Regions from separate parts of the Mesorhizobium sp. LCM 4577 genome, predicted to be linked through region 1. Evidence: predicted binding sites of a transcription regulator. Region 1 holds the regulator's gene; each other region holds the start of a gene.
What was found. The regulator LexA, encoded in region 1, represses DNA repair genes until DNA is damaged. The targets are predictions, from matches to a motif close to TGTTCNNNNTGTGTTCNG.
Positions count from the first base shown of each region.

Region 2: LCM4577_RS09820 (ImuA family protein) is a predicted target of LexA. The motif match lies at 1,760-1,777, and genes of this name have one in related genera.
Region 3: LCM4577_RS26020 (2'-5' RNA ligase family protein) is a predicted target of LexA. The motif match lies at 2,152-2,169, and genes of this name have one in related genera.
Region 4: LCM4577_RS15100 (carbohydrate kinase family protein) is a predicted target of LexA. The motif match lies at 2,675-2,692, and genes of this name have one in related genera.

Region 1 covers NZ_MDDU01000024.1:274,260-279,485, forward strand. Annotated here, with positions in the region: gene moaC (cyclic pyranopterin monophosphate synthase MoaC) at 1-270, shown strand, start outside; gene glp (gephyrin-like molybdotransferase Glp) at 270-1,475, shown strand; gene lexA (transcriptional repressor LexA) at 1,592-2,332, shown strand; gene LCM4577_RS22990 (ComEC/Rec2 family competence protein) at 2,326-4,785, opposite strand; gene gltX (glutamate--tRNA ligase) at 4,888-5,226, shown strand, end outside.
Region 2 covers NZ_MDDU01000005.1:33,465-38,690, forward strand. Annotated here, with positions in the region: gene LCM4577_RS09815 (DNA polymerase Y family protein) at 1-1,056, opposite strand, end outside; gene LCM4577_RS09820 (ImuA family protein) at 971-1,723, opposite strand; gene LCM4577_RS09825 (ABC-three component system protein) at 2,405-3,721, shown strand; gene LCM4577_RS09830 (three component ABC system middle component) at 3,722-4,234, shown strand; gene LCM4577_RS09835 (DUF3732 domain-containing protein) at 4,231-5,226, shown strand, end outside.
Region 3 covers NZ_MDDU01000035.1:230,581-235,806, reverse strand. Annotated here, with positions in the region: gene LCM4577_RS26030 (acyl--CoA ligase) at 1-1,133, shown strand, start outside; gene LCM4577_RS26025 (2-dehydropantoate 2-reductase) at 1,133-2,110, shown strand; gene LCM4577_RS26020 (2'-5' RNA ligase family protein) at 2,213-2,824, shown strand; gene LCM4577_RS26015 (nuclear transport factor 2 family protein) at 2,912-3,265, shown strand; gene LCM4577_RS26010 (SRPBCC family protein) at 3,362-3,841, opposite strand; gene LCM4577_RS26005 (helix-turn-helix transcriptional regulator) at 3,838-4,191, opposite strand; gene LCM4577_RS26000 (ArsC family reductase) at 4,378-4,719, shown strand; gene LCM4577_RS25995 (DUF488 domain-containing protein) at 4,931-5,226, opposite strand, start outside.
Region 4 covers NZ_MDDU01000012.1:114,673-119,099, forward strand. Annotated here, with positions in the region: gene LCM4577_RS15090 (TfoX/Sxy family protein) at 1-303, shown strand, start outside; gene LCM4577_RS15095 (pseudouridine-5'-phosphate glycosidase) at 523-1,440, opposite strand; gene LCM4577_RS15100 (carbohydrate kinase family protein) at 1,479-2,432, opposite strand; gene recA (recombinase RecA) at 2,816-3,913, shown strand; gene alaS (alanine--tRNA ligase) at 4,347-4,427, shown strand, end outside.

The DNA.
Region 1 (5,226 bases):
GAGCTGATCCCGCTTTGCCATCCGCTGCTTCTCACCAAAGTGGCCGTCGAGATCGAGCCGGACCGCACGCTGCCCGGCCTCAGGGTCACCGCGCTCGCCCGTGTCACCGGCAAGACCGGCGTGGAGATGGAGGCGCTGACCGCCGCCTCGGTCGCTTGCCTCACCATTTACGACATGGCCAAGGCGGCGGACCGCGGCATGGTGATTTCCGGTATCCGGCTGGTCGAGAAGACCGGCGGCAAGTCGGGCGATTACAAGGTGGATGCCTGATGGCTTTGGTTCCGGTCGCCGAAGCGCTCGAACGCCTGCTCGATGGCGCAGCACCTTTGCCGGGCGAAAGCATTCCGCTGGCGGATGCAGCCGCGCGGGTCCTGGCGGAACCGGTCGTGGCGCTGCGCACGCAGCCGCCCTTCAACGCCTCCGCCATGGACGGCTACGCCGCGCGCGCCGCCGACGTCGCTTCGGCGCCGGCGCAACTCGAAGTCATAGGCACGGCGCCTGCCGGCCGCGGCTTTTCCGGGACCGTCGGCGAAGGCCAGGCCGTGCGCATCTTCACCGGCGCGCCGCTGCCTGAAGGCGCCGACACCATCGTCATTCAGGAAAACGTCCGCGATCGCGGCAATGGCAGGATCGAGGTCACGGAACCGACCGCGAAAGCACGCAACGTACGCCGCCGCGGGCTCGACTTCGGTGAGGGCGACGTGCTGCTCGAAAAGGGCCGCGTGCTCGATGCGGCAGCCCTTTCGCTGGCCGCCTCGGCCAACCATCCCGCCCTGAATGTCGTACGCCGGCCGCTGGTCGCAATCATCGCCACCGGCGATGAACTGCTGCCCCCGGGCAGCGCGCTCGGCCCCGATCAGATCATTTCGTCGAATGCATATGGCGTCGCCGCCGCCGCCCAGTCGGTCGGCGCACGTGCGCTCGATCTCGGCATCGCCGCCGACCGCAAGGAGGCGATCGCCGCGTTGGTCAGGAAAGCGGTCGAGGCGAATGCCGATGTCATCGTCACGCTCGGCGGCGCCTCCGTCGGCGACCACGACCTGATCCATGACGTGCTGACCGGCGAAGGCATGCAGCTCGACTTCTGGAAGATCGCCATGCGCCCCGGCAAACCTCTGATGTTCGGCCGGCTTGGCAATGTCCGCTGCATCGGCCTGCCCGGCAACCCGGTGGCCAGCATCGTCTGCTCGCAGCTTTTCCTGAAGCCTCTGCTTGCCCGGCTCGGCGGCCGCGACCACAGGCAGGACGTGCGGGTGGCCCGGCTGGGCGCCGCGATGCAGGCCAACGACCTCAGGCAGGACTATGTGCGCGCCGTCGTGCGCGAGGACGCCGGCACGCTGATTGCGACTCCCTTCAGCATCCAGGACTCCTCGATGCTCAGAATGCTCGCCGACGCCAACGGCCTGATCGTGCGCGAGCCTTTCGCGCCGGCAGCCGAAACCGGCGCCGAATGCAGCGTTCTGATGTTACGCTAAACAAAACGTCAACAAATTCACTAAACTTTAAACGGTTGCGGAACACAACTGGAACAGATAGTGTTTGTTCTGGGTTTGTTTTTCTGATTCTGGTTTCAGAACCCGTGGGGGCCGCCATGCTGACGCGCAAACAACATGAACTTCTGATGTTCATCCACGAAAGGCTGAAGGAAAGCGGGATTCCGCCGTCTTTCGACGAGATGAAGGAAGCGCTCGACCTCGCCTCCAAGTCCGGCATCCACCGGCTGATCACGGCGCTGGAGGAACGCGGCTTCATTCGCCGGCTACCGAACCGGGCGCGAGCGCTGGAAGTGTTGCGGCTGCCCGACTCGATCGCCCCCGGCCTCAATGCAGCGAAGAAGTTTTCGCCGAGCGTCATCCAGGGAAGCCTGGGTCAGAACAATCTCAACCGTCAGATCAAGCCGGCTGCGCCATCGCGCGCCCCGACGCCAAGCAATGACGACGATGCCGGGTCCGCCGTATCCATTCCGGTGATGGGCCGCATCGCCGCCGGCGTGCCGATCGACGCCATCCAGCACCAGACGCATTCGATCACAGTGCCGCCGGACATGATCGCCGGCGGCGAGCATTACGCGCTGGAGGTCAAGGGCGACTCGATGATAGAAGCCGGCATCTTCGACGGCGACACCGTCATCATCCGCAACGCCAACACGGCAAGCCCGGGCGAGATCGTGGTCGCGCTGGTCGATGACGAGGAAGCGACGCTCAAGCGCTTCCGCCGCAAGGGCGCCTCGATCGCGTTGGAGGCCGCCAACCCGGCCTACGAGACCCGCATCTTCGGGCCGGACCGGGTCAAGGTGCAGGGCAAGCTTGTTGGGTTGATCCGCCGCTACTGATCCGGTTGCGAAGGTTTCGCATCCGCCCGCTCAGGCTTTTGATAAGGCGGCAGTCCTCTCGCCTCGCGAGTATATTTCCGCTGCTCGTGCCAGGGCCGATATGGCTCTTCCACAGCATAGCGGACGGCCGGCCGCGCGGTTGCCGATTGCGGATCGAAGAAGACGGCGGCGCTGCCGTCGCGCGCCAGCTGCCGCTTGGTGACGACAAGCACGCGCGGATCGTAGCAAGGATTGTAGGCGGTGGCGTCGTTGATGACGATGAGATCAGCGAAGCCGCAGGCAGGCCGGGCACTGTCGCGGTTTTCAGCGAGTGCGACGATGGCGCCGGATGGATGCCGGCCGATGCAGAGATCACCCGTACAGTAGAACGGCGAGCCGGGCGGCAGGTCGACGGGATCGGCGATGTCCAGCGCATCTTTGGCAAACGTCTCCGGCGGCACGATTGTCTCGGCTTTCAGCGCCCGTTTCCAGTTGTCGGTGGTGAACTCGTTGGAACGTTCGCGATTGACGGCAAGCTCGCCGCCGCCGATCGGCATCGCCACCAGATGCGCGTCCTCGGAAATGAGTACATCCGGCGTGCGGACATGCGGAATGGCCAGCAGCGCGGCGAGCGCAAAGGGAACGGCGGCAAGCCTCAGCCAGGTGGTGGCCATCGTCGCGATCACCAGCGCGACCGTCGCCAGCAGCACCGACTGGATCGAGATCAGCCCGACGGCGTCGACCGGTGAGCGCTCGGAGATCCACGACGAAATGGCGATCATCGCCGTCAGCCCCTTGCCCATGACAAAGAGGAACGGACCGTCGAAGCCGAAGGGCATGGCCAGTGCGCTCAGCACGGCGAACGGCATGACGATCAGCGAGACGATCGGCATGACCGCCAGGTTGGCGAGCAGGCTGAGCGGCGACACGCGCTGGAAATGCCAGATCGCAAACAGTAATGTCGCGCTGCCCGCGATGAGCGACGTCACGGCGGCGCCACCCACACCGACCGCCAGTTTTCGCGACAGGAACCCGAGCAACGAACGTTTTGCCGGCGGCGCGGTCGTTTTGCCGGCGCGATAGTCGGCAAAGCCGGCATAGGCGCCGACCAGGGCGGCGGTGGCGGCGAAGGACATCTGGAAGCTCGGGCCGACCACTTCGTGCGGCGAGACGAGGATCACCGCGATTGCCGAGATCGCCAGGTTGCGCATGGTGAGCGCCGCGCGGTCGAAGAGCACGGCGGCGAGCATCACGGCGAGCATAATGAAGCTTCGCTCGGCCGCCACCACGATGCCGGAGATCACGAGGTATGCCGCGATCGAGATGAGCGCGATCCCGGCGGCATATTTCTTCACCGGCCGGCGCGACGAGAAATCGGGAAACAGCGCGAAGGCGCCGCGCAAAAGCACCATGATCGTGCCGGCGACCAGCGCCATGTGCAGGCCGGAGATCGAGATGATGTGGTAGATGCCGGTGCGCCGCATCGACTCGTTGATTGCTTCCGGAATGCCGGCGCGCACGCCGACGATCAGCGCCGCCGCGATCTCGCCCTCGGATCCGCCGATGCTGCTCCTGATGTGATCGGCGATCCCTTCGCGCGCGTTTTCGACTGCCGATGCGACGCGCGCGCCAAAGGGCGCCTCCACTGGCGCAATCAGCTTCGGATCGCCCAGGAAAAACCCGCTGCCGCCGATGCCGGCAAAGTAGCTGTCGAAGGAAAAATCGTAGCTGTCCGGCCGAACCGGCCCGGTCGGCGGCAGCAACTTGGCATAGCCCGTCAGCATCGACCCCGCCGTCATGCCGGGCGGGATCCTGCGCGCCGACAGCCTGACGCGGTCCGGCGCGTAGCGCAGCTTCGGATGCTCCGTCGAAATCATATCGATGGTCAACCGGACACGGCCGTTGGCCATCGCCTCGGCGGTGACGAGGCGGCCCGTCAGCCGTGTCTGGATTTCGGACCCGAGCATCGGGGTCGCCATCCGCCAGGTCTCCACCTTGGCCGCCAGAAAGCCGAGCGCGCAGAAAAACGATGCCATGAAGACAAGATGCGTTCTCTGCCAGGAGCGCGATGCCGCCGCGCAGACAGCCATCAGAGCCACCGCCGCAAGCGGCCTGTAGAGATCCGGCTCGGTGCTCAGCGAAAAGTAATAGATCACGCCGGCGGCCAGGAACACCGGCACCAGCAGGAAGCCGACGCCGCGGTCGAGCTCGGTGGCGGCAGCGACCGCAACGCTTCGGCGCAGCGCAGGAAGCGAAACGCGGCCAAGCTGTTTGCGGATCCTGCCGACGGTGGCTGTTGGCAAGGCTGGCTGCAGCGCACCGCCACCGGGCGGCGGTCGTTCGGCGGGTGGACGGAGTTCCGGAAGCGAAAGCGGCGCTTCTGCGGTGGGCTCGGCACGGGCAAACATCAGGCGCTCGCTGACGCCAGCTGTCGTTTCCCCGCCCTCCTCCGCACCCCGGCCACGCCCAGCCATCGGGTCTGCCCCTTGCGCCCCAGACCGCCTATGGTACATGAACGCCGGTCGCGTGGAAGTCTGCGCGAAACATGCATTTTTCAGTGCTTCTTCGAGAGTTCCATGTCCGACAAGGTCGTCACCCGTTTTGCCCCCTCGCCCACCGGCTACCTGCACATTGGCGGGGCGCGCACGGCGCTGTTCAACTGGCTCTATGCCAAGCACACTGGCGGCACGATGCTTTTGCGTATCGAGGACACCGATCGCGAGCGCTCCACCGAAGCCGCCACGGCCGCCATTCTCGACGGACTGACCTGGCTTGGCCTTTCCTGGGATGGCGACGCCGTCTCACAGTTCGAGCGCGCGCCGCGCCATCGCGAGGTGGCCGAGGAGCTCGTGCGCATGGGCAAGGCCTATTACAGCTATGAGACACCCGCGGAGCTGGAGGCGATGCGCGAGGCA
Region 2 (5,226 bases), on a different contig from region 1:
GACGAGGGAACTCACGGCCTGGCTGCGCTCCAGGGGGTCGGCCGATGTGGCCGCCAGGATCATCATCTCGATGCCGAAACCGGGCGCGATGGTCTCGACCTTGTCGCAAAGCAGCTTGGTCAGCCGTTTGGCATCGCGAACGGGCATCGCCATGCCGACACGGATCGCCTGCGCCTGGCTGTCGACCCGCTGGCAGATGAGATCGAGACGACGCGCGCCAAGCCCGCGCTGTTCCATCAGGCTGCAGAGCTTGTCGACGAGCTTGCCGATGTAGCGCGCGATTGTCTCGGCCGCGCCAATCGGCTCGGCGAAGGCACGGCGGACTTCCACGATGTCGGGCGGGCGAACCGGGTCGATCGGCTCGGCTGTGTTGCCGAGGGCCTGATCGATGCGGCGGCCGATCTCCGGGCCAAAACGCAAGGCAAGCGGAGCGCGTGGCTGTTTCAGGAGATCGCCGATCCGTTGGAAGCCAAGCCTGCGCAGCTCTGCCGCCGTCGAAGGCGCGATCCGCAACGCCTCAAGCGCAAGCGGCTCGAGGACCAAATGGCCGTGGCCAGCCGGCGCGATGCGGATGGCTTGATCGCCATACCGGGCCAGCGCATGCGCCGCGCCCCAGCTGTCCGCGATCGCCGCGCGGGCTACGATGCCGGACATCGCCAGACGCCCGACCAGTCCGTCCAGCATCGCGACCTCACCGCCATGGAGGTGGTCGGCGCCTGTCGTGTCGATGACGATCCCGTCGGGAGGATCGGGCGCTACGATCGGCGCAAATCGCAGCATCCAGACGGCGAGCCGCTCGAGCGCCTCGGCATCCGCCTGGCGGTCGGCGTCCTGGATCGCAAGCCCCGGAACCAGCACCTGCGCCTTCGTCACGGGCATGCCCGGGCGCAAGCCGGCGGCGAGCGCCGCTGCGTCGGCCGCGAGCACCACGCGCCGGTTCTTGTCGCGGCCGATCAGAACCAGCGGGGCCTCAGCCGGCGGCGCCGCGTCGCCGGCCTTCCGCCGCACCCGATCGGTGGGCCAGGTCGGCAGGAACAGCGAGACGACCCGTGCCATCGCACGCCTCCAATTCGAAATCCGCACTTTCGCCCGCGCGGGCGCGGATCAATTCGACCAGCCATCGGTGACGGCCGACGCCCGGCACGGGCAGCGGCGTCGAGGGCAGGACCGAGACGCGCCACCGGGTCATCGCGGCCGTCGGCTGGCCGAAATCGGCCGCCTCCGTCTGCCGCCGCCATCTTCGCAGCGCGATTCCGATCGTGCGGGCTTCCTCGGCGGCGAGCTGCAGTCGCCGCGAAGCCGTCATGGTCAGGCGGGCGACCTCGCCGACGACCGCGCCCAGCCCGCCATGCCGGATGCCTTCTTCCATGCATGCGAGGATCGTCTTGTCGTCGCCGGCCTCGACATAGATGACGCGGTCCGGTTTAAGGCCGGCCTGTGCCAGCGCCGGGGCGAACAGGTCGGGCCGGGCGATGCACCACAAGACCTTGCCGCGCGTGCGCGCCGCTACGCCGCCCGCGAACAATGCCGCCGCCGCGCCATCGATGGCGCCATTGCCCCCGCCCGCGATTTCATGCAGCGCGCCGAGCGCCAGCCCTCCGCCCGGCAGGCGCGCATCCATTTCGGTGATCCCGAACGGAAGCACCGATCTGGCGGGTCGGCTTCGGCCCTGGATCTTCTCGATCCGCGCGCGCAGTGATTCTATGGCGGGCTCCGGCCGCAAGATGGTCGTTGACCTCCAGGAAAGCGTATATAAGCATGTTCTCTATTTGTTCTATGATTGAGCAGCGAGAGTCAAGTGGCCTGTCCTGTCCCCTTGATTTGAGGCATTAGCTTCTGCCTGAGCAAAGGCAGCTTTGCGCCTTCATCGCGGACGTTCAGGCAACCGAGGCAAATTCTCGAAAGCTGCCATGCCACTCGCGGTGTCAAGGTATCGAACGTGCGGACTGCGCATTGACGGCATCTGAGTCGCCAACCTTGAAGCAGAGATAGAGAAAATGCCTGTTGCGGACGTGCTGCTGGCGGCTCGTCGATACCAGCCAAGGGTCAATGACCGGCGGCTTTAGGTCCTTCATCGACCCAGTACTCGCTCAAGAAAGCTTCGACTATCGTCGAACTCGCACTCTCCCAAGGTCGTCCAGGTAGATCGGAGAGCGGAACTCCCGCCAACAACTAGCGGGCAGGATGGGCTGGTACGACGCGGCCGGGACGGGCGTCTTCGGTGTCGGCCTGAAGGTCCTCTTCGTTGGCTGGCTCTAGCACGATGCGGGTCGCGGACTTGGTCAATAGCAACATCCGCGACACGGACAACTGATACTCGTATCCTGCTAACGCGGCCTCCGCGCCTGACGCTGGTGCACTGGCGGCTTTTTCTATGTCTGCTACGGAATGCTGAAGCCCTGAAATGATCGCCCTAATGCAAACTATCCACACCCAGAATCCATTCAACGGGCATTTTTTGGTGGCGAACGTGCGCGCCGTGATATCTATTCCCCAAGTATTGGGAGGGGGCGTGAGCAGTAGTTCCGACAAGCACAGTGTCGCGCACGTCGCGGCAGGATACCTCTATCAGGCGCGCCTCGCGTTGTCCGAAGCGTTGAAGTACGCCAACGTCGATTCCAGCGTCGAGGTCTCTATTGAAAAGCTGGACGACGTATCGTTCGAAAAGGACGGTGCGGCCATCGATCTGCTCCAGACCAAGCACCACCTGCACCAGGCCGCGAACCTCACCGACGGGTCGGTGGATCTTTGGAAGACGCTCGGCATATGGGCCGAAAAAACGAAAGATAACCCCTCTCTTCCCGGCAGGACTCGATTTGCACTTGTGACCACATCCGCCGTGTCCGAAGGGACGGCCGCCCATCTCCTCCGCCCGGCGACGATCGGCGAGGGGCCGCGTGACATCGACAAAGCGCACGAATTGCTTTTGGCCGCTGCAGCGGCCTCGAAAAATGCTGCGATTGCAAAATCCATCGTGTCATTCACAGCGTTGCCGACCGCGCTCCAGAAGGAATTGCTTTCAGCCGTACAAATCCTGGACGGTGCACCGCTCATTGCGGACTTGGAAGCGGTGATCGAAAACCAGATTGCACTTCTCGCGCCACGCGGCAAAGCGGCCCTCGCCCGAGAACAGCTTGAAGGTTGGTGGTGGCCGCGCGTCTGCGCGCTCCTCCAGTCGATATCTCCAGGAACGATCGCCGTGACTTCGCTCGAACAAAAACTCGACGAAATCCGGGAGAGCATGAAGCGGGACGCGTTGCCGCTAATCATGGATGATGCGGAAGTCAACGACGCTGAACTCAGCAAGCTGGATGACTTCTGCTTCGTTCGACAACTCCGCGGCATCGGCTTGGGACAGCGCCGCTTGGAACTTGCAAAGCAGGACTATTACCGCGCCTTTGCACAGCGCTCCCATTGGGTTCGCGAGAGCCTTGTGCTGGATGATGAGGTCAGCCACTTTGAGCGCAATCTGATCGAAGAATGGCAACCGCGCTTTGAGCAAATGCGCGACGGCCTCACAGCGGGCTGCGGTGAGCCTGAGCTCAAGCAGGCCGGTTTAGGACTCTACTCGTGGGTCGAGAACGAAGCGCGCTTTCCGTTCCGCACGCTCACCAACCGCTTTCTCAGTGTCGGTTCGTATCATATCCTCGCAGACAGATTGCGCGTGGGTTGGCATCGCGACTACGTGACACTTTTCGCTAAGCAACTGGAGGATGCGTAGATGTCCTCCTCGCGCTGGAGCCTCGGCTGGTCTGAGCGACCCACGGAAGAGGCCAATAACTTCAATCCGGCCTTCTGCGGAGAATTGCTCTGCAGAAGCGTGGGTGAGTACTACAAGAAGGCGGGGCAGCCTATGAGCGTTGTGCTTGCCTTCGTCGTTCTCCCGCTCGCGCTACACAGGGGATCGCGTGACCAACTGCCAAAGATGGCGAGCACGGCGTTCGCTGGGTGGGTCGCGACGCACGACAACATCATCGCTGAACTTCCCTTGCATGTGGAGCGGCTCCGTCCTGTCGTTCGCGAGGCCATGATCTTTTCGATCCGGCAAAACCGCCTGGCCGTTCAAAACGGCGGGCTTGTGCCCGGATCCTCAAAACTTTCGTCAACCACCAAGGCCACGATCAGCACCGACGATACCGATCAGGCGCGGAGCGCAGCCATGCTGCTCGGGCGCTGGTTTGGTGCGCAGGGTGATGCGCCTTCGGTGCTTCAGGGCTTCGGGGTGCTGCCATGAGTCTGCAAATACGATCGATCTCCGTGTATTCGCCAGAAGGCGAGCGTCGCGACGTAGCATTCAGGCTTGGGACGCTCAATATCGTCACCGGCAAGTCGAAGACCGGCAAATCGGCACTCCTCGATATCGTGGATTATTGCTGGGGGCGAGACGAATGCACGGTGGCCGAGGGCGCGATACGCCGCACGGCGTCGTGGTTTGCCGTCCTGTTTGACCATGGCGGCGAGGGCATCCTCGTTGCCCGGAAGAACCCTGGGCCTGCCGGCAAGAAGAGCGACGAGGTCTTTTTCAAGCGCGGCGTCGAGGCCGTACCTGATACAGACGCGGACTTCGAAAAAAATATTACTGAGGAGGGACTGCGGGCCCAACTGTCGTCCATTCTCGGCATTGCCGAGAATGTCAACATTCCCGAGAGCACGTCCACACGCGACCCGCTCCAAGCCTCATCACGGCACGCGATCTTGTTCTGTCTGCAGAACCAGGACGAGATTGCCAACCGCCGTTTCCTTTTCCACCGCCAGGGTGAGCAGTTCTTCCCGGCGGCGATCCGGGATTCGTTGCCCTATTTCATGGGCGCCGTCGACGAAGATCACTTCCTCACGGTCAAACGGTACCAGGACGCTCGCACGCGCCTACGCAGGCTGGAGCGTGATCGGGCGGAGGCGGTGGCACTGTCGCGACAGACGTCCTCCGCTGCGCTGGCCCTGATCGATGAGGCGCGCCGCAGCAGACTGCTGCCCGCTGGCGCGGCGCCGCAAGACACGCGCGCTGCCGTCGCCTTGCTGCGTACTGCGGGCCGTCCGGCGGGCATGGACTTCGAGAACGCGGGAGGCTCCGGTGCGGATCTGCCGGCGCTGGACGAACGTCGGCGCGGCCTCCTCACCGAGCTTCAGGAAATACGGGACGAAATCGGGGATATCGAGAGGCTCCATAAGGAAGCCTCCGCATTCGAAACCGAGGCGAAGGAGCAAGAGGCGCGGCTCGCCTCCATA
Region 3 (5,226 bases), on a different contig from region 1:
CGGAAGGCGCGCCGGCCGGCGCCTTCACGATTGAGGGCGATCCGGTCGGATCGCCGATCGCATCCGGTCTGGCCGCCGATGGCGATGTCGCACTTCTTCTGCACACATCCGGCACCACCTCGCGTCCGAAACTGGTGCCGCTCAGCCACGCCAACCTCGCCGCCTCGGCAGCCCATATAGGGGCGACGCTCGGCCTGACGCCGGCCGACCGCTGCCTCAACATCATGCCGCTGTTTCATATCCACGGCCTGATCGCCGCGGTGCTGTCCTCGCTCGCCGCCGGCGGCAGCGTCTTCTGCACGCCGGGTTTCAATGCGCTGCGTTTCTTCCAGTGGCTCTCAGAGGCCAAACCCAGCTGGTACACCGCGGTGCCCACCATGCACCAGGCGATCCTGCCGCGTGCCGCGCGCAATCCGGAACAGCTTGCCGGGGCGAAGCTGCGCTTCATCCGCTCTTCCTCGGCGTCATTGCCGGCGCAGGTCATGGCCGAGTTGGAGAAGACCTTCGGCTGCCCGGTGATCGAGGCCTATGGCATGACCGAGGCCGCGCATCAGATGGCGTCCAACCGCCTGCCGCCCGGACTGCGCAAGCCAGGCAGCGTCGGCGCGTCGGCCGGACCGGAAGTCGCCGTCATGGCGCCGGACGGGCGGCTGCTCAAGGCCGGCGAGATCGGCGAGATCGTCATTCGCGGCCCCAACGTCACYGCCGGCTACGAAAGGAACCCGGACGCCAATGCCAGCGCCTTCGCCCATGGCTGGTTCCACACCGGCGACCAGGGCGTGCTCGACGAGGACAGCTACCTGCGCGTCACCGGCCGGCTGAAGGAGATCATCAATCGCGGCGGTGAAAAGATCTCGCCGCTCGAGGTCGACGACGTGCTGATGGATCATCCGGCGGTGGCGCAGGTCGTCACCTTCGCCATGCCGCATGACAAGCTGGGTGAAGAGGTCGCGTCCGCAGTCGTGCTGCGCGAAGGCCAGAGCGCCAGCGAGGCCGACATCCGCGGCTTTGCGTCGACCCGGCTCGCCGACTTCAAGGTGCCGCGCAAGGTGGTGATCCTCGATGAAATCCCGAAGGGCGCCACCGGCAAGCTGCAGCGCATCGGTCTCGCGGCAAAACTCGGGCTCGGCTGATGCGCATTGCAGTCTTTGGCGCTGGCGCCATCGGCGGCTATCTTGCCGCCAAGCTGGCGATCGCCGGCAATGTCGATCTTTCGGTAGTGGCGCGCGGCGCGCATCTGGAGGCGATCAAGGCCGACGGCCTTCGCCTGATCGAGGACGGCAAGGAAACGGTTGGCGTGGTCCGCGCCGCTGCCCGCGCCGATGAACTCGGCGTGCAGGACTATGTCGTGCTGGCGCTGAAGGCGCATTCGGTCGGGCCTGCGCTTGACCAGATAGCACCGCTGCTCGGGCCGGACACCGCCGTCGTCACCATGCAGAACGGCGTGCCATGGTGGTATTTTTACGGGGCCGGCGGCGCGCTCGAGGGCACGCGGCTCGACGCGGTCGATCCAGGTGGTGCGATCTGGGAGCGCATCGGCCCGCAGCGCGTCATCGGCTCCGTCGTCTATCCGGCCGTGGAGGTCGACGCGCCCGGTCTGATCCGGCATGTCGAGGGAACGCGCTTTTCGCTGGGCGAGCCGTCCGGCGAGAAGAGCGAGCGAGTGACCGCGCTTGCCCGCGAAATGGTCAAGGCCGGGCTGCAGGCGCCGGTGCGCGAGGACATCCGCTCGGAAATCTGGGTGAAGCTCTGGGGCAACCTCTCCTTCAACCCGATCTCGGCCCTGACCGGCAGCACGCTCGCGGCCATCGTCGCCGACGAAGGCACGCGCGCCACCGCCCGCGCCATGATGCTGGAAGCGCAGGCGATCGGCGAGCGCCTCGGCGTGCGTTTCCTCATCCCCGTCGACCGGCGCATCAAGGGCGCCGGCGATGTCGGCGAGCACAAGACCTCGATGCTGCAGGACCTCGAGCGCGGCCGCCCGATGGAGATCGACGCGCTGGTCACGGCCGTGCAGGAGCTCGGCCGCCTGACCGGCCAGCCGACGCCGACCATCGACACCGTGCTGGCGCTGGTGCGCCGGCTGGCGATCGAGCGCGGGTGTTATTGACTTCATAGACGTGAAGATCGCCCGCCCTTGACTCTTGCCAATGTTCCTGTTTTGTTCTTGTTACGAGCTTAAACAGGAGCGTTCTCAGCCGAACGAGTACGGATGTCTCGGCAGCAAGAGTTTGATTTCGGGATCCCGATTCCTCCACTGCAGCCGAAGCGGCCCGACCGGGTATTCTTCGCGCTATTTTTGCAGGCCAAGGATCGTGCCGCGTTTTGGTCGCTGCAGACACATCTCTGCGATCTCAATGGGATAACTGGGCCGCTGCTACTGAAAGAGCGATTTCACGTCAGTCAACAGCATGTCGGTGACTACAAAAGGCTTCGATCGAAAATCGAATTCGCGGCAAAGCGAGCTGGCCGGTTGGTTGAAATGCCGGCGTTTGAAGTCACATTTCGCCATGCCGTAAGTTTTCCGGGGCGCCCGGCGGCAAAAGGCAGACCGCCATCGCGTCCGTTTGTGCTTTTGGCGGACGATGGGCCGGTCCGCGAACTCAGCCGGCGGATTGGCATTGCGATGAAGGCAAACGGTCTCAAGTCGGCGGATCATTTTGTCCCGCATATGACGCTTGCCTATGACGAGAAATTCGTCCCCAGGCAGCCGATCGATCCAATCGGCTTTGTAGCAAGGGAGTTTGTCCTCATTCACAGCCTGCGCGGCCTGACGATCTACAAGAATTTGAGCCGCTGGCCGCTGATGGCCGCGCCATCCTGACACGAATTGTCACCTGCGGAGCGGCGCATCGCTGGCAGGCGAACGATCGGTCCCTATCTGATCTCTTGTCCAAACCGGGAGGAAATCATGACCACTGCGGAAATTGCCAAGGATTTCACCGAACTCCTCAGGAAGGGCGACAGCCACACCGCCGCCGCGAAATACAATGCCGATGACATCGTCAGCTACGAAGCCATGGAAGGCCCGATGGCCGTGTGCAACGGCAAGGAAGCCGTCAAGCAGAAGGGCGAATGGTGGGAAGCCAACCACGAGGTTCACGGCGGTTCGGTCGAGGGTCCCTACGTCAATGGCGACCAGTTCGCGCTGCGCTTCAGCTTTGACATAACGCCCAAATCGACCGGCGAACGCGTCAAGATGGATGAGGTAGGCCTCTACACGGTCAAGAACGGCAAGATCAGCGAAGAGCGGTTCTACTACTGAGGCTTGCTGGCCTTGGGCTGCGAACGCCCTTCGCAGCATGATCTAGCAATCAGGCATGGCGGCCTCGGATGATACCCAAGCCGCCATGCCCGCTTCTCAGATCGTCTTCACATAGTCCGCCAACTGGTCGGCGACCGTGCCCCAGCCGTCGAAGAACCCCATCTCCTCATGGCTGTTGCGCGTCGCCTCGTCGCGGTGGATGGCGGTGGCGGTGTAGCGCGTGCCTTTGCCCTCGGGCGTCAGCGCGATGACAGCGGTGATGAAGGGCTCGCCGGACGGCCGGTAGCCCGGCAGCAGCGCGTCGGTCCACACCAGCCGCTCGTTCGGCACGATTTCCAGATAGCAGCAGTGACGGTCATTGACCTCCTTGCCGTCGGGCGATTGCATGCGCGTGCGGAACAGGCCTCCAGGCCTGAGGTCGATCTCGCAATCGGTGATGACCCACGGCTTCGGCGTGAACCACTGCTTGACATGCTCCGGCCGCGTCCAGGCGCGCCACAGCAACTCGCGCGGCGCGTCGAGGAAGCGCTCCAGCGTCAGGTCCAGTTTCGGGTTCGGCTTGAACGGATAGCTCACTTTTCACTCTCCTTGAGGTTCATCACATAGGTGTCGAACTGGTCGAGCCGGCGCTCCCACAGCGCGCGCTGTTCGGCGAGCCAGTTTTCCGCAAGCTTCAGCGGTTCGGGCGAAAGGCTGTAGGTTCTGACGCGCCCGGCCTTTTGCGACTGCACCAGCCCGCAACCTTCCAGCACCTTGAGGTGCTCGACGAAGGAGGGAAGCGCCATGCCGAAGGGCTCCGCCAGCTCGCTGACCGAAGCCGGGCTTCTGTTCAACCGCTCCACCACACGCCTGCGTGTCGGATCGGCCAGCGCGCGAAAAATGCCGTCGACGGGCAGTGGATTCTGGCTTGCTGTCTGCAGGCTCATGGCTGTTCCTTCCGAGACCGCCTGGCGGTCGGGCAATTGTTGCCCAAAAATATTTAGGAAAAAACCTTAGTATTGGCAAGGGCCAAAATCGCACCCGGCGCAAGGCGCTGGCAAAGCTTGTGGGGCCGGCCTAGGCTTCCACCGGATTCGAAACCCATCCGACAGAGGCCCCAATTGACCATCACCATGTTCGGCATCACCACCTGCGACACGATCAAGAAGGCGCGCGTCTGGCTGGAGAGCCATAACGTGCCCTATCGTTTTCACGACTACCGGGCAGAGGGGATCGAGGCCGGGAAGCTGAACGATTGGGTCGGCAAGGTCGGCTGGGAAAAGCTGCTCAACAAGGGCAGCACCACGTTTCGCGAGCTGCCGGAGGCGGACAAGGCTGGGCTGGATGAGAAGAAGGCAAAGAAGCTGATGCTCGCCAGGCCCACAATGATCAAGCGGCCGGTGCTGGAGGTGGGGGAGCGGATTTTGGTGGGCTTCAAGCCGGAGGTTTACGAGGAGGCGGTCGGCGGAAAGTAAGATTCGATCTTCATAAGCCGCGTTCCTTCGCGCCCCCCTCTGTCCTGCCGGACATCTCCCCCACAAGGGGGGAGATCAGCCCTCGCGCCGGCTTTCGCCAATGTCCGATGTTGCAGGATGGGCGCCAGCGCCAAAGCTGCCAATCTCCCCCCCAAGTGGGGGAGATGTCCGGCAGGACAGAGGGGGGCGCTGTCCCGCCGGCATCTCAACGTTACGTCCGCAAATACCCCGCCAGCGCCACCGCATTGTTGTGCGCTTCGTCATGCGCGCCGTAGAGCAGCGTCACCTTGCCTTCGCGCAACAGATCACGCAGCTGCGCCACCGCTTCGCCATTCGCGTCAAGCTCCGCCCGGTATCGCTTCTGGAACTCCGCCCAGCGCTCCGGCTCGTGCCCGAACCATTTGCGCAGCTCGTCGCTCGGCGCGATCTCCTTCAGCCACAGCGTCAATTCGGCGTCCTTCTTGCTGACGCCGCGCGGCCAGAGGCGATCGACCAGCACGCGCTGGC
Region 4 (4,427 bases), on a different contig from region 1:
GAACTGTTCGAAAGCCTTGGCCCGATCGGCATCCGCAAACTGTTCGGCGGCAAGGGCATCTATTGCGACGGCGTCATCGTCGCGGTCGTCGTGCGCGGCGAGCTGATGCTGAAGGCGGACGAGGAGAGCATCCCCGACTTCGAAGCCGCCGGCTGCACCCGGTGGACCTATACCGGCTCGCGCCACGGCAAGGCCGTGGCGATGCCCTATTGGAGCGTGCCGGACAGTGCCTTCGACGATCCCGATGAAATGGCGGTGTGGGCACGGCGGGCTTATGAGGCTGGACGAAGGGCGGGGAAGTGAAACTTAGAATGCTGGCGGGACAGCACCCCCTCTGTCCTGCAGGACATCTCCCCCGCAAGGGCGGAATTGGATGTCGCCCCGGCTTTCGCTAATCGCCAACGTTGAAGAGAAGAGCCGGCGGCTGAGCTGCTGATCTTCCCCTTGCGGGGGAGATGGCCGGCAGGCCAGAGGGGGGTGTGAGGGAAACTCGGCCTTTGCGGTTGGCGGGAGCCGCGCGTGCTACAGCGCCTTCGCAATCTCCGCCGCCAGCCTCGCATTGTTCTCGACCAGCGCGATGTTGGTCTTGAGGCTGCGGCCGCCGGTGAGTTCAAGGATCTTCGATAAGAGGAACGGCGTCACCGCCTTGCCGGTGACGTTCTGCGCCTCGGCCGCCTTTTGCGCGGCCTCGATATAGCCGGCCATTTCGTCGGCCGGGATTTCGTCATTCTGCGGCACCGGATTGGCGACCAGGATGCCGCCGCCCAGGCCCAGCGCCTGGCGCGTTCGGTAGAAATGGGCGATGTCTTCAGGCCCATTGAGGGTCAGCGGTGCGCGGAAGGGCGATTGCCTGGACCAGAAGGCGGGCATGGTCTCGCTGCCATGGCCGATGACCGGCACTCCACGCGTTTCCAGCACTTCCAGCGTCTTTTCGATGTCGAGGATCGCCTTGGCGCCTGCCGAAACGACGATGACCGGCGTGCGCGCCAGTTCGTCGAGGTCGGCAGAGATATCGAAACTCTTTTCGGCGCCCTTGTGGACACCGCCGATGCCGCCGGTGGCGAAGACTTTTATGCCGGCCATATGCGCGGCGATCATGGTGGCCGCGACCGTGGTGCCGCCCGTGCGCTTCTGAGCGACCGCGAAGCCGAGATCGGCGCGCGACAGCTTCATGGCGTCGCCCGTCATGGCGAGCGATTCGCGTTCGCCGTCCGACAGGCCGATCTTGATGCGGCCGTCGACCACGGCGATCGTCGCCGGCACCGCGCCGCCGTCGATGATGATCTGCTCGACCTTGGCCGCCATGGCGCCATTGTCGGGGTAGGGCATGCCATGGGTGATGATGGTCGATTCCAGCGCCACCACGGGCCGCCCGGCGGCAAGCGCTTCCGCCACGGGCGGATGGATATCGATGAAGGGACGGGCGGCTTGCGGCGTCATGGCTGTCTCCGACAAGGAGGAACTAGATTGTCGGTGCCCTATGCCACCTCCCGTGCCTCCGGCACAAGGGCAAGCGCTTGGCCGAAGTTGGCAGTCGTGAAGGACGGCACGGCCTCTGGGCTCTCGATGGCGAGCATTGCCGCCGCGACGCCCTCGCGCAGCGCGGCGCGCAGCGGCAGGCCGCGCAGCAGGGCGGCGACCGTCGCGCCGGTCAGGGCGTCGCCGGCGCCGGTCACGTCGGCGACCCGGCGCGGCGCGGGCGGGTCGATTTCAAAGATGCCGGTGTCGTCGAAGCCCAGCAAGGGGGCGCTGCCGGCGGTAACCACGCCGGCGTTGAGGCCACCCCGCCTGAGCGCACCCACAAGGGCTTTGCCCGACAGTTCGGCAGCTACCAGCGCGGCGGCTTCGCGGCGGTTCATGAAAAGCAGCGACAGATCGCCGAGCAGCGGCGACAGGCGAACGACCTTGGCCGGCGAGACGGCGATGGCGAAGACCGGTCGGCCGCCGGCCTGCGCCACCAGGCGCTCCAGCGCCGCCGTCGGCAGATTGGCGTCGCACAGGATCGCGTCGGCGGCGGCGATCGCCTCGCGCACCTTGGAACGCCTCATCTGCTTGGGAAAGGCGAGGTCGTAGAGCGCCATGTCGGCCAGCCCGACGATCAATTCGCCCTCGGCGTCGATCAGCGCCGTGTAGCTCGGCGTCGTGCGGTCGAGGAACACGACCGAGAGGTCGGTGATCCCGGCGCTGTCGATCGCCGAGGCGACCGTTTCGGCCGCCGCGTCGCCGCCGCGCACCGAGATCAGCGAGGCCGACACGCCGCGCTTCACCACGCTGCGCAGCGCGTTGAAGACGACGCCGCCGACATCCTCGCGCATCATGCCGGGGTTGGAGGCGGCCGGCACATAAATGCCCGAGACCTGGCCGCGCCGGTCGATATGGGCGCCGCCGAAAGCCAGGATCGTTGGGGCCAAGATAGTTGGGGATGTCGGCATTTCGGGTCGCTGACTTTCATTGATCGTGCGGCTGCGCACACTAGAGCGGTTCAGCGTTTCACGGAATCGCCGAACCGCTCTAACTCTTTAGTTTTGCGCAATTCCGGACGGAAAACCGCTACGCACTTTTCCTGGAATTGCTCTAGGTTCCCCCGGTCACCCTGCAATCGGGGTCGCGATTCGGGATGGCCGGACATCGAAATCTCTTCTGGACCAGTGGTTGCGCTCCGCACTGCCCCTGGTGAGACAAAAATAGAACAAATCAAGATGTTGATTGTTTTTCAGATACTTGTTGCCCCTTGCCAAATGAGAACAAAAAAGGTACAAATCGGCAGGGATCACGGATTGTCCGGCCTTCATTGACGACCAAGGGGTGATGTATCATGGCTCAGAATACTTTGCGGCTTGTAGAGGATAAGGCAGTGGACAAATCAAAGGCTCTGGATGCGGCGCTGTCGCAAATCGAGCGCGCTTTCGGCAAGGGCTCGATCATGCGGCTCGGCGCCAACGAGCAGGCGGTCGAGATCGAAACCGTGCCAACCGGCTCGCTGGGCCTCGATATCGCGCTCGGCGTCGGCGGCCTGCCGCGCGGCCGTATCGTCGAGATCTACGGGCCGGAAAGCTCGGGCAAGACGACGCTGGCGCTGCACACGGTTGCGGAAGCGCAGAAGAAGGGCGGCATCTGCGCCTTCGTCGATGCCGAGCACGCGCTCGATCCGGTCTATGCCCGCAAGCTCGGCGTCGACCTGGAAAACCTGCTGATCTCGCAGCCCGACACCGGCGAGCAGGCGCTGGAAATCTGCGACACGCTGGTGCGCTCGGGCGCCATCGACGTCCTGGTCGTCGACTCGGTGGCTGCACTGACGCCGCGCGCCGAAATCGAAGGCGAGATGGGCGACGCGCTGCCCGGTCTCCAGGCTCGTTTGATGAGCCAGGCGCTGCGCAAGCTGACCGCCTCGATCTCGCGTTCCAACACCATGGTCATCTTCATCAACCAGATTCGCATGAAGATCGGCGTCATGTTCGGCTCGCCCGAGACGACCACGGGCGGCAACGCGCTGAAATTCTACGCCTCGGTGCGCCTCGACATCCGCCGCATCGGCTCGGTCAAGGACCGCGACGAGGTCGTCGGCAACCAAACCCGCGTCAAGGTGGTCAAGAACAAGCTGGCCCCGCCCTTCAAGGTGGTGGAGTTCGACATCATGTATGGCGAGGGCGTGTCCAAGACCGGCGAGCTCGTCGATCTCGGGGTCAAGGCTGGAGTGGTCGAGAAGTCGGGCGCCTGGTTCTCCTATAATTCGCAGCGTCTCGGCCAAGGTCGCGAGAACGCCAAGCTGTTCCTGCGCGACAATCCGGACACGGCGCGCGAGATCGAGATGGCGCTTAGGCAGAATGCCGGGCTGATCGCCGAGAAATTCCTCGAGAATGGCAGCTCCGAAGGCGGGGACGACGGTTTCGAGGACGAAGCCGGCGCCATGTAGGGCCGGCCCAGGAAGATCGCGCAGCGGTTCCTGTCACGGATTGAGCGAAAGCAATTCGCCGGCTTAGCCGGAGTTCGGCCACAATCCTGGTTTATCGGGTTATGCTTATGTAATCGAGTTCTTGAGTACTGCGTACCCCGAACCGCCGGCCCTCGCGCCGGCGGTTTTGCGTTCTGCGGGTGGTGCTGGGCCGCCGCTCGCCGGCTGATTGGCCCAAAGCGCTTGCGCTGCATAAATTCAGGCGATGCGCTTTGGTCCTTGTTTATGCATGCCGTTTTCCCAAAACCGCTTGCGCACCTGTGGGCGACGTGCCTGTTTCCGTGTTTCTGGACAGGCTCAAGAGCTATCGCTAAAAGGCCCATCTATCTTCTGAAACACCAAAGCCCATTTGCCGCCGGCCGGGCCGGCGGTTCTTGCGAAAAAGGCAGTATCAATGAGTGGCGTGAACGACATCCGGTCGACATTCCTCGACTACTTCCGCAAGGAGGGTCACGAGATCGTCGCCTCCAGCCCG